2 regions of the Rhizobium sp. 05N49 genome follow, and region 1 is predicted to be linked to the other one. Evidence: predicted binding sites of a transcription regulator. Region 1 holds the regulator's gene; the other holds the start of a gene.
What was found. Region 1 encodes LexA, which represses DNA repair genes until DNA is damaged. Its sites were predicted from a motif close to TGTTCNNNNTGTGTTCNG; they were not measured.
Positions count from the first base shown of each region.

Region 2: AC1DF8_RS03235 (putative DNA modification/repair radical SAM protein) is a predicted target of LexA. The motif match lies at 4,941-4,958, and genes of this name have one in related genera.

Region 1 is NZ_JBFTME010000006.1:363,189-370,555, forward strand. Features, by position in the region: gene eno (phosphopyruvate hydratase) at 1-770, opposite strand, end outside; gene AC1DF8_RS15390 (methyl-accepting chemotaxis protein) at 1,245-3,056, shown strand; gene kdsA (3-deoxy-8-phosphooctulonate synthase) at 3,070-3,918, opposite strand; gene AC1DF8_RS15400 (VOC family protein) at 3,915-4,802, opposite strand; gene lexA (transcriptional repressor LexA) at 4,998-5,723, shown strand; gene AC1DF8_RS15410 (ComEC/Rec2 family competence protein) at 5,704-7,367, opposite strand, start outside.
Region 2 is NZ_JBFTME010000001.1:634,561-641,927, reverse strand. Features, by position in the region: gene AC1DF8_RS03260 (LysR family transcriptional regulator VtlR) at 440-1,336, opposite strand; gene trxB (thioredoxin-disulfide reductase) at 1,359-2,333, opposite strand; gene AC1DF8_RS03250 (Lrp/AsnC family transcriptional regulator) at 2,563-3,030, shown strand; gene AC1DF8_RS03245 (glycosyltransferase family 4 protein) at 3,160-4,209, opposite strand; gene greA (transcription elongation factor GreA) at 4,238-4,714, opposite strand; gene AC1DF8_RS03235 (putative DNA modification/repair radical SAM protein) at 4,964-6,196, shown strand; gene AC1DF8_RS03230 (UdgX family uracil-DNA binding protein) at 6,196-7,367, shown strand, end outside.

The DNA of each region.
Region 1 (7,367 bases):
CCTTCCAGTACGTACTTGCCGTCCTTGAAGAATTCGGTCGAGGCGCAATCGAGGCCGAGGCACATGTCGTCGCCCGGCTTGTAGCCGGCTTTCTCGATCGACTTCATGATGAAATCGAGGGCTTCCGGAGCGCTCTTTAGGCCCGGTGCGAAGCCGCCTTCGTCACCGACGTTGGTGTTGTGGCCCTGTGCCGCCAGTTCCTTCTTCAGCGTGTGGAAAACTTCCGAACCCATGCGGACGGCTTCGCGGATCGAATCTGCGCCGACCGGCAGGATCATGAATTCCTGGAAGTCGATCGGGTTATCGGCATGGGCGCCGCCGTTGATGATGTTCATCATCGGGACCGGCAAAAGGCTTGCGGAGGCACCGCCGACGTAACGGTAGAGCGGCAGGCCGGCAGCCTGCGCTGCAGCCTTGGCGACAGCAAGCGAAACGCCGAGGATGGCGTTGGCGCCGAGGCGCGACTTGTTTGGCGTGCCGTCGAGTTCAATCATGATCTTGTCGATCTGGATCTGGTTTTCAGCATCGATGCCGCCGATCGCGTCGAAGATTTCCGTGTTGGCAGCTTCGACAGCCTTTTCAACACCCTTGCCGAGATAACGCTTGCCGCCATCGCGGACTTCTACGGCTTCGTGCGCGCCGGTCGAAGCACCCGAGGGAACAGCTGCACGGCCCATGCTGCCGTCTTCGAGATAGACGTCGACTTCGACGGTGGGGTTACCACGGCTATCGAGAATCTCGCGGGCGATGATATCGGTAATTGCAGTCATGGTCTCTTCCTGCTCGGTGGGTGGATAAATCGTTTGAAATCGTCTTAATCGAAGGTGCGCAAATTACAATGCCGCAATTTTGCACGTTCAAGCAGCGCATCAGACGTGGCCTATAGCACATTCATGTCAGGGTTTTGAAGGGAACGGCAGTCGTCGGTCAGCATATCCCACCCATCGAAAGATGATAAACAGTCCATCCGGGCAGAATGTTGGCAGGCCGCCACCGTCGATAGCAACCCACGGCTGAAAATCCCTGGAATAGCCCCAATTTTGGACGGTTACATGCCCCTTGATTTCAGCCTTCGGTAACCATCCCGGCTTAATTTTAATACCCGTGTGAGATCCTCAGAAGTCAGTCGTTTCAGCCCTTGGGGCGATACGGAACGGCAGGGATGAAAAGCTGCAGCCTCGCGCCAAAAACAACCAGAACGCGATTTTATCGACTCTCTTGGCGGCATTTCACATGGGGCACAGATGAAACTCAATATTGCACGCAGCCTTGCCATTTTCGGTGCCGTTGTCATCCTCGGACTGGTGACCTCCATCGGCTTGCAGAACTACGCACTCAACATGCTTCGTGTGAACGGGCTGATGTATAAGCAGATCATCTACGGCAAGGATCTTGTCGCCGATATTCTCCCGCCGCCGCTCTATGTCATCGAACCCTACATGCTCGCGCTCGAAGCCGTCGAGCAGCCAGCCTCGGCAAAGGCCAATATCGAACGCATCCAAACGGTTCTGAAGTCGGCTTATGAAGACCGCCGCAAATATTGGTCCGAAACGCCGCTCAGCGCCGATCTCAAGCGCAAGCTTCTCGACAACGTTCTCGTCAAGGGTGACGCGTTCTGGCAGGTCATGAACGAGGAGGCGATACCCGCAATCCTGAAGGGCGACAAGGCCGCCATCGAATCGGCGCTCCCCAAGCTTGCTACGAATTTTCATGTTCACGAAACGGCCGTAAACGAACTCGTGGCGATGGCCAACGCCTTCCAGATGGACGCCGAAAAGCAGGCAGCGGATCAAACGGAACTGCTCTCCGCCGTTACGCTATCGGCCGCCGCGCTTTCCTTCGTGATTATCGTCGTCGGGCTCTACATGTTCCGCCGGCGCGCAATCGTGCCGCTATCGGCGATGCGCGATTATATGGCGGTGCTTGCGAGCGGCGACTATTCCCGCGAAGTTCCCTATGTCAGACGATCCGACGAAATCGGAGAAATGGCGCGCGCGGTCACGGTCTTTCGCGAATCGGCAGAAGAACGCAACGCTATACGCGCGCTGCAGGACGAGGAACGGCAGGTACAGATGCGCCGCGATGCCGAACTGGACGCATCGAAGAGCGTGGAGAATGCCACGCGCCAGCGCGTTATCGAAAGCCTGAGCGCAGGCCTGGAACGTCTCTCACGCGGCGACCTGACCGTGCGTCTCGACGAGCAGTTCGCCAATACTTACGAGAAGCTTCGCGAGACCTTCAACACCAGCATCATCATTCTTTCCGATGCCATGAAAGACATTTATGCCGCCACGAATACGGTCGGCGACAGTTCGCGCGAAATCGCGCTCAGCACCAATGATCTGGCACAGCGCACCGAGAGCCAGGCAGCTTCCCTCGAACAGGCGGCTTCGGCACTGGATCAGATCACGGTCACGGTGAAAAACTCCTCGGAGCGGGCCCATGAAGCCAATGCGATGATGTCAGCCACGAAGGAGAGCGCGGCGCATTCCGCCGAGATTGTTCGTGAAGCAGTGACTGCCATGGAGAAGATCGAGGACTCAGCGGTCAGGATCGGCGATATTATCAACGCCATCGATGAGATCGCCTTTCAGACCAATCTTCTGGCGCTCAACGCGGGTGTCGAGGCAGCACGCGCCGGAGACGCGGGGAAAGGCTTTGCCGTCGTCGCTCAGGAAGTCCGCGAGCTCGCCGGACGCTCCGCCAATCTCGCCAAGGAGATCAAGCTTCTCGTCGAGACGTCGTCGCGACAGGTTTCCGCGGGTGTTGCACTTGTCAACCGTACCGGCGAGGCACTCGGCGATATCGACCGCCAGGTGCTGCAGGTGACGGCGCTGATCGAAGCGATCGTGCGCTCGTCTTCGGAACAGTCGGTCGCGCTCGTCGAGGTCAACGCTGCCGTCAACCGGATGGATCAGGTGACCCAGCAGAATGCATCCATGGTCGAGGAAACGAACGCCGCATGCCAGGAGCTCGGCACCGAGGCGTCCCAGCTCGGGCGCATGCTCTCCCGCTTCGCACTGGAGGAAAAGCGCCCGTCCCGCGCGGCAGCCTGATGCCGCCCGCTGTTCAGGCGGCCTTGGCGATCGCGTCGAAGGCGAGAAGCTTCTCGAGAAGTCGCGGCATGTCCTTGAGGTAGACCATGTTCGGCCCGTCGCAGGGGGCGTTATCAGGATCCTGATGGGTCTCGATAAAGACACCGGCAACGCCGACTGCCACGGCTGCACGGGCCAGCGTCTCCACGAACTGCCGCTCACCTCCGGAGGTTTCCCCCTGCCCGCCAGGCTGCTGGACTGAATGCGTGGCGTCGAAAATGACGGGGGCGCCCGTTGCCGCCATGATCGGCAGTGAACGCATGTCGGAGACCAGCGTATTGTAACCGAAGGACGCACCGCGCTCGCAGAGCAGAATGTTCGGATTGCCGCTCTGGTTCAGCTTGCCGAGCACGTTCTTCATGTCCCAAGGCGCCAGGAACTGGCCCTTCTTGACGTTGATGACGCGGCCGGTCTTGGCAGCCGCGACCAGGAGATCCGTCTGGCGAGACAGAAAGGCTGGTATCTGCAGGATATCGACGACCTTACCCACTTCGGCGCATTGTTCTTCGTTGTGGATGTCGGTCAGAACCGGAATGCCGAGTTCTTTCTTGAGATCGGCGAAAACTTCCAGCCCCTTTTCAAGGCCGACACCGCGTTTGCTCGACAAGGAAGACCGGTTCGCCTTATCGAAGGAGGTCTTGTAGACGAGCCCGATGCCAAGCTTGGCGCAGAGTTCCTTCAATGTGCCGGCAACCATGAACGCATGATCGCGGCTTTCCATTTCGCAAGCGCCAGCAATCAGCGACAGGCGTGAAGCATTGGAGAAGGTGACCTTACCGGCGCCTTCGCCGACCGTCACCACGGAGTTGGTAGTAGAGCTCATGATGTTTCCTCAAAGGCGAAGAGTACGCCCTGGCCGGGCGCAGGCTTCACCAGAATACGGTTACCCTTGCGTGTATAGGTCACCCCGTTAGCAGCCAAATGCGCTTCTGTCACGGCCAGATCGCCGACAGCAAAGCGGATCGCCCGACCGCGCAGACCACGATCGGTATCCGACGTGGCAAGATCGAAATAAGCCTCCAGCCCTTCCGGGGTCATCAGGCTGATCTTTGCGTTTCCGGTGGGCACGTCCAGCCCGAAACTCGTGAGCTCAGTAGATGCGCCTTTTGCCACGGAGCGAACGAACTCACCGAAGGCTGTCGGCTCGGGGGCCGCGAGCGCGATCTCGGCAATGCCTGTGACACCATTGGCATGGGTCTCAAGCGCGGTCCGGTTGGCAGGAAGCGGATTGACGCGTTCGACTGCGAAGAGAAAGAAATCCGGTGCCCGCAGGTCGCCAGCGAAGGCGAGCCGGAAGCCGGCAATATTCTCCGTGCCATCCGGCATTTTAACAGGGCGCTCGAACTGCAGCACAGAACCGGCACTCATACTGTCCTTCACGAATCGAGCATGTTCGTGCTTTGCATCTGCCGTCGCAAAGGCAATCGCGGACAGTCCTTCGCTGCCGCAGCGGAAGCGAAAAGCCTGATTGCGGGCGGTGAACACATTGCCATCGTGTGCTGTCTCCTCGCTCTCTTCGACGCTCGCGACACCCAGGGGCTCCAGATAGGATTTGTCGGCAAAGAAAACGCAGGCATTTTCGGTCCCAAAAGGATGACGGGCATCCGGCGCCACAGTGAAACCAAGCTTGCCCAGTCTTTCGCGGGCAAGGTCGATATCGGTAACCGGCAAAACGAGATGATCGATTGCAAGCGTATCTTGGCTCATTAGGTCCCCTCCAACAGTCACAAGGAGATGTGCTTCAGCAGGTGTTGCGAGACAAGGCCGGGAAGGCCCGGGCGCGAGAAAAATAAAATTCTCACCAGAATGGACAGAAGTTTTACGAAAATTTAGCTACTTGCGGAACACATATGGAACATATAGTGTCCGTTCTGGATTTGTTTCAAGACTGGGGTGCACGCCATGCTTACGCGCAAACAACAGGAACTCCTTCTTTTCATTCACGAAAGGATGAAGGAGTCGGGCGTTCCTCCGTCTTTCGACGAGATGAAGGATGCGCTGGATCTGGCCTCGAAATCCGGTATTCACCGGCTGATCACGGCGCTTGAGGAGCGCGGCTTCATTCGCCGGCTTCCGAACCGGGCACGCGCGCTCGAAGTCATCAAACTGCCGGAGGCCTACAGCCCCAGCCTGCAGCCACGTCGCGGCTTTTCACCGAGCGTCATCGAAGGCAGCCTCGGCAAGCCGCAGCCCGTTGCAGCGCCGGCTCCGGCAAAGCCAGCGCCCGCTGCCGATAACGGCAACTCGGTCTCCGTCCCGGTCATGGGCCGCATCGCTGCCGGTGTGCCAATCTCGGCAATCCAGAACAATACGCATGACATCACCGTTCCTGCCGATATGCTCGGCTCCGGCGAACATTATGCGCTCGAAGTTCGCGGCGACTCGATGATCGAAGCCGGCATCTTCGATGGCGACACCGTCATCATCCGAAATGGCAGCACCGCCAACCCGGGTGATATCGTCGTTGCCCTCGTCGACGACGAGGAAGCAACACTCAAGCGCTTCCGGCGCAAGGGTGCATCGATTGCGCTCGAGGCTGCAAACCCTGCCTATGAGACCCGAATTTTCCCACCGGATCGAGTGAAGGTTCAGGGAAAGCTCGTCGGCCTCATTCGCCGCTATCACTGACCGGTGACTGGCTTGCGTCTGCGAATGTATCGCTGCGCCAGTCATAGGCGCGGTGGCGCATCCAGGGGCGTTGCAATGGGCCGAATGCGGTTGCGACATCGATTCCACTATCTGTGAAGCGAAGCTCGACAGAACCTGACTTGCGCAGCGTCTCGGCGGTAAAGAGCAGCGCGCCGGAACGGCAACGGTCGAAGCGCAATCGGACAGGAGTTACGACAATATCGGCCGTATCGCAGGCCGGCCCCAGATAGGCAGCGTTTTCGATGACAGTCAGTTTCTTTCCATTGCCCAGCAAGGCGGTACACCAGGCGCGCTTTTGGCAAGAGAATCGTGACGTTGGGCTGATGGCGAGTGCCTGCCTCATTGTCTCTCTGGCTTCATTCTGTTGATCGGTTGACAGCTGCAATCTTTTGCCATCGGACACGGTGGGTGTGTTGGTGGCTTGAAGCATAACCGGCTTCTGATGCTCTTCGATGGCAAGTGCCCTCTGCCATTGTTCGAAAATGAAGGCTGGCGGCTTTTCACGGTTTGAAGCCATTGCCTCTCCGTCGATTAGAGCGACCAGGCTGCCGTCTTCCGAGATGGTGACGTCGGGCATCGCTTCTGATGGAAGCAACACAACAGCGAACGTTGAAACAGTGATTATTACGGTTCCGATATGCCGCAACCGGGTTCTGAGCAAGGTCAGCAACAGGAAGCCGAAGACGGCTGCCGGAAAGTACCAGCCGGGTAAGCGGGCAACATCTATATTGCCGCCCCACCCCGCCACCGCCTTTGCAATGGCGATCACCAGGTCGAGCCCGAACCCTGCCACCGGCCATAGCCAGCCATCCAGACCAAAAGGCATCAGCAGCATCGCCAGCATGCCGGCCGGCATGACGATGAATGAAATAACCGGCATGGCCGCGAGATTTGCCGGCAGGCCATAAGCAGTCAGCCGGTGGAAATGTTCGATCGAAAACAGCGCCGTCGAGAACCCACCGATGAGAGACGTCAGGAAAATGCCGCCGAAGAAGCCGCCGACCATGAAGAAAGGTTTCATGATCGGAAGTTTGGCAAAGGCATTTTCCCGCATCGGCCGCCCTTTCCAGAGGTCGTATCCGGCGACCAGGGCAAGTGTTGCGGCGAAAGACATCTGGAAGCTCGGTCCGAGCACTTCCGATGGTGAGACCGCGAGGATCACGAGAGCCGACAGCGCCACGTTTCTGAGGCTGATCGACGGCCGATCGAAGAAGACGGCAACCAGCATGATCGCCATCATGATGAAGGCGCGTTCGGCTGAAACGGCAAAACCCGAGATCAGATAGTAAGCCGTCACCGCAGCGAGTGCACCGGCAGCCGCGATCTTCTTGGTCGGCCACGCCTGCGCAATACCGGGGAACAGGCTGAGAATCACGCGCAGCCCGACAAAGAAGATACCGGCGGAGAGTGCCATATTGAGGCCGGAGATCGCCACGATGTGGGCAAGGCCGGACTGCCGCAGTGCCTCCGTCGTTTCATCCGAGATCGCTCGTCTCTCATCGGTGACAAGTGAAGCGGCAAAGGCCCCGGTGTCGCCCGGCAGAGTGGAGCGGATCCGATCGCCGATGCCGCTTCGCAGGCGGTAGAACCACTCCAGTGCGGCCTCGCCGACAGAGCTCGCTT
Region 2 (7,367 bases), on a different contig from region 1:
CAGGGCCCTTTATAAGTGTGAAGGTCAAAAACCTCCAGAGGGGAACAGCCAACGCGGTGGCACTGGGAGAGAACCACGAATTGCATCGGCTATGAGCGATATGGTGGTTCTTTGTGCAGCTTTCAATAGCCTTTTGTGCATGCCAGCTATGCACTGCACAAAATTTTTCCGCACTGCGGTATCTTCCGATAAAAATTCAGGCAAAAAGCAAAAATCGGGCAAAAAAAGAGGGCCACCGGAAAACCAGGGCCCTTTATAAGTGTGAAGGTCAAAAACCTCCAGAGGGGAACAGCTAATGCGGTGGAACTGGGAGGAAAAGCCACCGTGTGCATCAGCTATGTGTGATATGGTGCTTTAATGAGCAAACAACAACCCTTTTTTGTGCATGTCAGTCATGCGTGGGTTGCATGATTTGAGATTCATTCCACAAAAGTGGAAATCAAAAGTTCCAGTTGCGGGCCTTGCTGACGATGAAATCGCGGAAGGCTTTCAGCTTGGCGGCGTTCTTGATCTCGTCCGGATAGCAGAAATAGGTATCGAAAGAGGGGACGTCGGCATTGATCGCCAGCTGGATCAGGCCAGGGTCGCGGCCAACGATATAATCCGGCAGGCAGGCGATGCCGATGCCGAGCAGGCAGGCCCGCTTGATGGAAGTCTGGCTGTTGATCTGCAGATGCGGAATGCGCTTGTTGTCCGACGAGCGGCCGGCGATTTCCAGCCAGTTGACGTCGAGCAGGTAATTTGGCGCCGGCTCGCCGAACGTGATGATGCGGTGGTTGTCGAGATCTTCGATCGTCTGCGGCTCGCCGTGACGATTGATGTAGGAGGGGGCGGCGTAGACGTGCATATGCACGGTGAAAAGCTTGCGCTGGATCAGGTCCGATTGCTGCGGCTGGCGAAGGCGGATGGCGCAATCGGCATGGCGCATGTTCACGTCCACTTCCTCGTTGTCGAGGATGAGCTGGATCTGGACGTCGGGATAGAGCTGCAGGAATTCCTGGATCTTGTCGGTCAGCCAGCCCTGGCCGAGGCCGACTGTCGTCGTGACGCGCAGCTTGCCGGACGGCGTTTCCGTCGTCTCGGTCAGCTGCATCTTGACGGTTTCGAGCTTGAGCAGCACGTCGTGGGCGGTGCGGTAAAGCAGCTCGCCCTGTTCTGTGAGGATCAGGCCGCGCGCGTGGCGGTGGAACAGCTTGGTGCCTACGTCCTGCTCGAGCGCACTTACTTGACGGCTGATGGCCGACTGGGACAGATGCAGCTTGTCGGCCGCATGCGTAAACGATCCGGCTTCGGCAGCTGCGTGGAAAATACGCAGCTTGTCCCAGTCCAATGGCATTCCCCCACCCCTCATGCCACTATTACTCCGCTGCTACGGCAACGGGCATATGGCCCGTCAGATAACGTTCTGCCTCGAGGGCGGCCATGCATCCCAAGCCTGCGGCGGTGATTGCCTGGCGGAAGGTGTCGTCCGTCACGTCGCCTGCGGCATAGACTCCCTCCAGGCTGGTCGCAGTCGAATCCGGTGCGGTCCAGAGGTAGCCATTGTCCTTGAGCTTCAGCTTGCCCTTGAACAATTCGGTTGCCGGCGCGTGGCCGATCGCAACGAAGACACCGTCAACGGCGACATCGGTAATAGTGCCGGTGCGGGTATCGCGCAGGCGAGCACCGGAAACGGACGGCGGCATGGGGGGCTTTGCCGGCGTGCCCGTGATCTCGGCGACCTCGGTATTCCAGAGAACCTTGACGTTCTCCTTGGAGAAGAGACGCTCCTGCAGGATTTTTTCTGCGCGGAAGCTGTCGCGGCGGTGCACGACAGTGACCGACTTCGCGATGTTCGAGAGATAAAGTGCCTCTTCGACGGCGCTGTTGCCGCCACCGACCACGATCACATCCTTATTGCGATAGAAGAAGCCGTCGCAGGTGGCGCAGGCAGACACGCCGAAGCCCTGGAAATGCTGCTCGCTCTCGATGCCGAGCCACTTGGCCTTGGCGCCGGTCGCGATAACAAGCGTGTCAGCAGTCCAGACCTGGCCGCTATCGGTGCGGGCAACGAAGGGGCGCTGGTTGAGGTCGACTTCGGTCACGAGGTCGTTGACGATTTCGGCGCCGACATGCTGAGCCTGCTGCAGCATCTGGTCCATCAGCCAGGGACCCTGGATGGGATCTGCAAAGCCCGGATAGTTCTCGACATCCGTGGTGATCATGAGCTGGCCGCCCTGTTCCAGACCGGCGATCAAAACCGGTTTCAGCATGGCGCGCGCGGCATAGACCGCTGCCGTATAACCGGCAGGTCCGGAACCGATAATGAGCACCTTGGTATGGCGGGCAGACATGGAATTTCCTTTCGCTAGCAGGATGCGGCGGCTAAGAGGCGAATAAGGCCGTTTCGCGATCCCTGCGCCATTTATGAACGACCAATGCTTTTATTCAAGGGCAGCCTTGCATTACCAACAAGGCAAATGCAGGCGCCGTGCAAGATTCCGTCATCGGACTGAAACTTTCTTGCGTATTCCGTTGCTTTATATAGAAGCTGCCCACGGGGAATTAAAGAAAGGCCTGAGCGTGGTTCGCGCTGAACTTGACGTTATCGACATAAAGATATTGCGGGAACTGCAGGCCGACGGCCGCATGACCAATGTGGAACTTGCCGACAGGGTGGGAATTTCAGCGCCGCCCTGCCTGCGTCGGGTGCGCAAACTCGAAGAAGCGGGCGTCATCGAAGGCTATCACGCGATGTTGAATAGCCCGAGGCTCGGGCTCGATCTCGTCGCGTTCTGCATGGTCGGCCTCAAGCACCAGTCCGAAGCCAATCTGAAGGCCTTTGCTGCAGCCACCGCCGAATGGCCGCTGGTGCGCCAGGCCTGGATGGTTTCCGGTGACAGCGATTTCCTGCTGCATTGCGTGGCTCAAAACCTCACCCGTTTCCAGGATTTCGTCATCGAAGTGCTGACGGCGAACGAGCATGTCGATACTGTTCGCACCATGCTGACGATCCGACAGGTGAAGAAGCTCGGGCTCGTCGAGCTGTAGTCCAAAGCGCGTCGCGATCTTTCAGTTTCGCTTGCCACGCTTCAGGCTCTTGTTTTCACGTGTCGTTTCTATTTGCGGTCGACATCTCCGTCTCGCCGCCTTCCTGATATGTCCGTCACCTGGCTCGGCCTAAGCGCCGAGAAGCTGCCGGTAAATCCGGTTGATGGCCGTTGCTTCCTTTTCCAGCGCGAAGTTTTCACGCACATGCCGGAGTGCTGTTTCGCCTTGAGCTGAAGTCAGCGCAGGATCGGCAAGATAGGTGGCGATGGCCGCCGACAGTGCGTCGCCGTCGCCGGGCGGTACGATGACGCCGTTTTCGCCCGGTACGACCATTTCGGCGTAAGCGCCGGCGTCGGATGCCACGACCGGCGTCTTCGAAGCCATGGCCTCCAGTGGCGTCAGCCCGAAACCTTCGTTGCGGGATGGGGCGACATAGAGGCTCAGGCGGCGATACCAGACCTTGATATCAGGCACTTCGCCGATGAAGACGATGCGGTCGGTCAGACCGGCTGCGGCGATATCGGCCTTCAGCTTGTCGGCAAACGCCGTGTGCTCCGGCGTTACGCGGCCAGAAATGACGGCCGTCCAGTCCGGATGCTGCGGCAGCAGCGCAATCATCGCCTGGACGAAAAGATCGGTGCCCTTCTGATGGCGCACGCGGCCGAAACAGCCGACGAGATAGCGACCCGGCAGGCCGGCGGCGGCGATCGTATCGTCAGCCCCCTCGGGTGGATGGAAAAGCGTCAGATCGACGCCATGCTGGATGATCACATGCGGCACCTTGAGGAAGGAGCCGGAGCGGCTGCTGGTGGCGATGACGGCATCCATCCGGCGGATCAGCCAGCGGGTATAGGAGGTGTGGCGGCGCTGGGCGGCGGAGGTGAAGACGAGCTTCATCGGCATGCGCAGGACGTGGCGCATGAGGATGCCGACGGCCATTTCGTTGTTGCGGCGCGCATGCCAGACGCGCTGCCGGTGCCCGGCAGGCGGGCGCCAGAGGCCGGCAAGTTGCGGCCATTTCAACCGCGGAAGTTCCGGCGGAAGACCAGGGCCGAGAGCGGCGATCTTGATCCCCAACCGGATCTGGCAGGGGATGAGCTGAACGATCGTGGACGTGACGCCGGAGAGCCGGCGTTTCAGGTTGGGCGCGATGATCTCGACGTCACTGATGTCCGGCACTGGCTGCTCGTGCGAAAGGCGAGGGCGATCAGCCCCAGGAAACGGAAAGGATTTCGTAGGCCTTCGAGCCGCCCGGCGCATTGACTTCAATGGAGTCGCCGACTTCCTTGCCGATCAGCGCGCGGGCGATCGGGGAGGAGATGGAGATGCGACCCTGCTTCACATCGGCTTCCTGATCGCCGACGATCTGGTAGGTCTTTTCTTCCTCGGTATCCTCGTCGACGAGCTTCACCCTGGCGCCGAACTTGATCTTGTCGCCCGACATCTTGGAGAGGTCGATGACTTCGGCGCGCGCCGTCAGGTCTTCGAGCTCGGTGATGCGGCCTTCATTATGGCTCTGTGCTTCCTTGGCCGCATGGTACTCGGCATTTTCCGAAAGGTCGCCATGGGCGCGCGCTTCCGCAATTGCCTCGATGATTCGCGGGCGCTCCTCCTGCTGACGCCAGCGCAGTTCTTCCTGCAGCTTGACGAAACCACCCTGTGTCATCGGTACCTTATCAACCATTTTTTCGTCCTTCTCTCCCCGCATCCGCAGTTCGCGCAGACACAAAAGAAAACAGGTCCCGAAGGGGACTTCGGAACCGTGTTACAAACCTAGTTCATTGCTTATAGCAGATCGGCACGCGCAATTTCCATAAAATTCGTATCGCCGCTTTTTATCATCAGCAGAAGTGCCTGCTTTTGAAGGGAACTTGCAGGGAGGCTCATTTCTTCGTCTTGATTTTGCCGTCGTGAACATTTAGTGAACAAGATGATGAAGAAATCGCTTAGAGAACGATTGGCGATCCTCTCCGACGCCGCCAAATATGATGCATCCTGCGCCTCCAGCGGCACGGTCAAACGGGATTCGACTGCCTCCGGCGGGCTCGGCTCAACCGAAGGCGCCGGCATCTGCCATGCCTATGCGCCGGATGGGCGCTGCATTTCGTTGCTCAAAATCCTGCTCACCAATTTCTGCATCTACGATTGCGCCTATTGCATCAACCGCTCGTCCAGCAATGTCGAGCGCGCCCGTTTCACGCCGGAAGAGGTCGTCTGGCTGACGCTGGAATTCTATCGGCGCAACTATATCGAAGGCCTGTTCCTCTCCTCGGGCATCATCCGCTCTTCCGACCATACGATGGAGGAGATGGTACGCATCGTGCGCGAACTGCGCGTCACGCATCATTTTCGCGGCTACATCCACCTGAAATCCATTCCGGAGGCATCTCCACATCTGATCGAGGAGGCGGGGCTCTATGCCGATCGTCTGTCGCTCAATATCGAGCTGCCGACCGATAGCGGCATCAGCCGTTTTGCGCCGGAGAAGAAGCCCGCCAGCATCCGCCGCTCGATGGGCGATCTCAGGCTGAAGATCGAGGCGGCGGAAGAGCCGACGCTGCAGACCAAGCGGCGCAAGCGCTTCGTGCCGGCCGGGCAGAGTACCCAGATGATCGTCGGCGCTGACGGCGCCAATGATGCGACGATCCTGTCGACCAGCGGTCAGCTTTACAGCAGCTATGGTCTCAAACGTGTCTATTATTCCGCCTTCAGCCCGATCCCCGACAGTTCGAAGAACCTGCCGCTCATCAAGCCGCCGCTGATGCGAGAGCACCGGCTCTATCAGGCGGATTGGCTCTATCGCTTCTATGGTTTCGGCATCGACGAGATCACCTCGTCACAGCAGGGCGGCATGCTTGATCTCAATCTCGATCCCAAACTTGCCTGGGCGCTCGGCCATCGCGAGGACTTCCCTGTCGATATCAATCGCGCCGATCGCGAGAAGCTCCTGCGCGTTCCGGGGCTCGGTACCAAAACGGTGAAGGCGATCCTGACGGAGAGGCGGCAGCGCCGGTTGCGGCTCGAGGATCTGCCCCGGCTTGGTGTCTCCCTTCGCAAGGTGCAGGCCTTCATCACTGCCGAGGGCTGGACGCCGCGTCGCCTGGCCGATCGACCGGACCTGCGCGCCATGTTCGAACCGCAACCCGAACAATTGTCGCTGCTATGATGCGCCGTGTCGTTCTGGAGGGCAGGGGGAATTTCGAGGAGTGGCGCAAGGCGGCTCGCGCCTTTGCCGCAGCCGGAATTCTGCCTGATGAAATCGACTGGCATGAAAGAAGCAGCGAACCGGGTTTTGCTTTCCAGCGTGATGCCTTGCCGCCAGATCCTCCCGTCGATGCCAGGACGATGAGCGTACCGCCGGCCTTCATGGCTTTGGCCGAGGCAGTGATCTGCCACAGCGATGCCAGGCGCTTCTCACTGCTTTACAGCCTGCTCTGGCGAACGCAGGAAAACCGGAACCTGCTGGAGCTGGCATCCGATGAAGAGGTGTCGCGCGCCCGGCTGATGCAGAAGAGCGTGCATCGCGACGCTCACAAGATGACGGCCTTCGTCCGCTTCAAGGAGGTGGCGGCCCCTGCCGGCGGGCGGCGTAAATTCATCGCCTGGTTCGAGCCCGATCACTACATCGTCGCGCGCAAGGCTCCGTTCTTCCAGCGCCGCTTCACCGACATGGACTGGCTGATCGCGACGCCAAAGGGATCGGCCGCCTGGGATGGCGAGCGGCTGACGACGAGCGATGCGCCTTGCGAAAAGCCTGATATCACTGACGCGACCGACGATCTGTGGCGCACCTACTATGCCAGCATCTTCAATCCGGCGCGGCTGAAGGTGAAGGCCATGCAGGCGGAGATGCCGAAAAAATACTGGAAGAACCTGCCGGAGGCCGATCTCATTCCCGGCCTGATTGCCGATGCGGAAGCAAAGGTACTCGCCATGGCCGAGCGCGAGGCGACGATGCCGCTCCCCTATCACAACCGAATTCAGGAAGCGGCGGCTCGTCTGCCGATGCCGGAGACGGCGCCGGCGGGGACGCTGGAGGCGTTGCGCGAGGAAGCTGCGGTCTGCAATCGCTGCGCGCTGCATGCCAGGGCGACGCAGACCGTCTTCGGCGAAGGACCTGCCGATGCAGACATCATGTTCGTCGGCGAGCAGCCGGGCGATCAGGAGGATCTTGCCGGCCGACCCTTCGTCGGACCGGCCGGCAAGGTCTTCGACGAGGCCATTGCGCAGGCCGGTATCGATCGGTCACGGCTTTACGTCACCAATGCCGTCAAGCATTTCAAATATGAGCCGCGTGGCAAGCGGCGGATCCATCAGAAGCCCAATCTTGGCGAGGT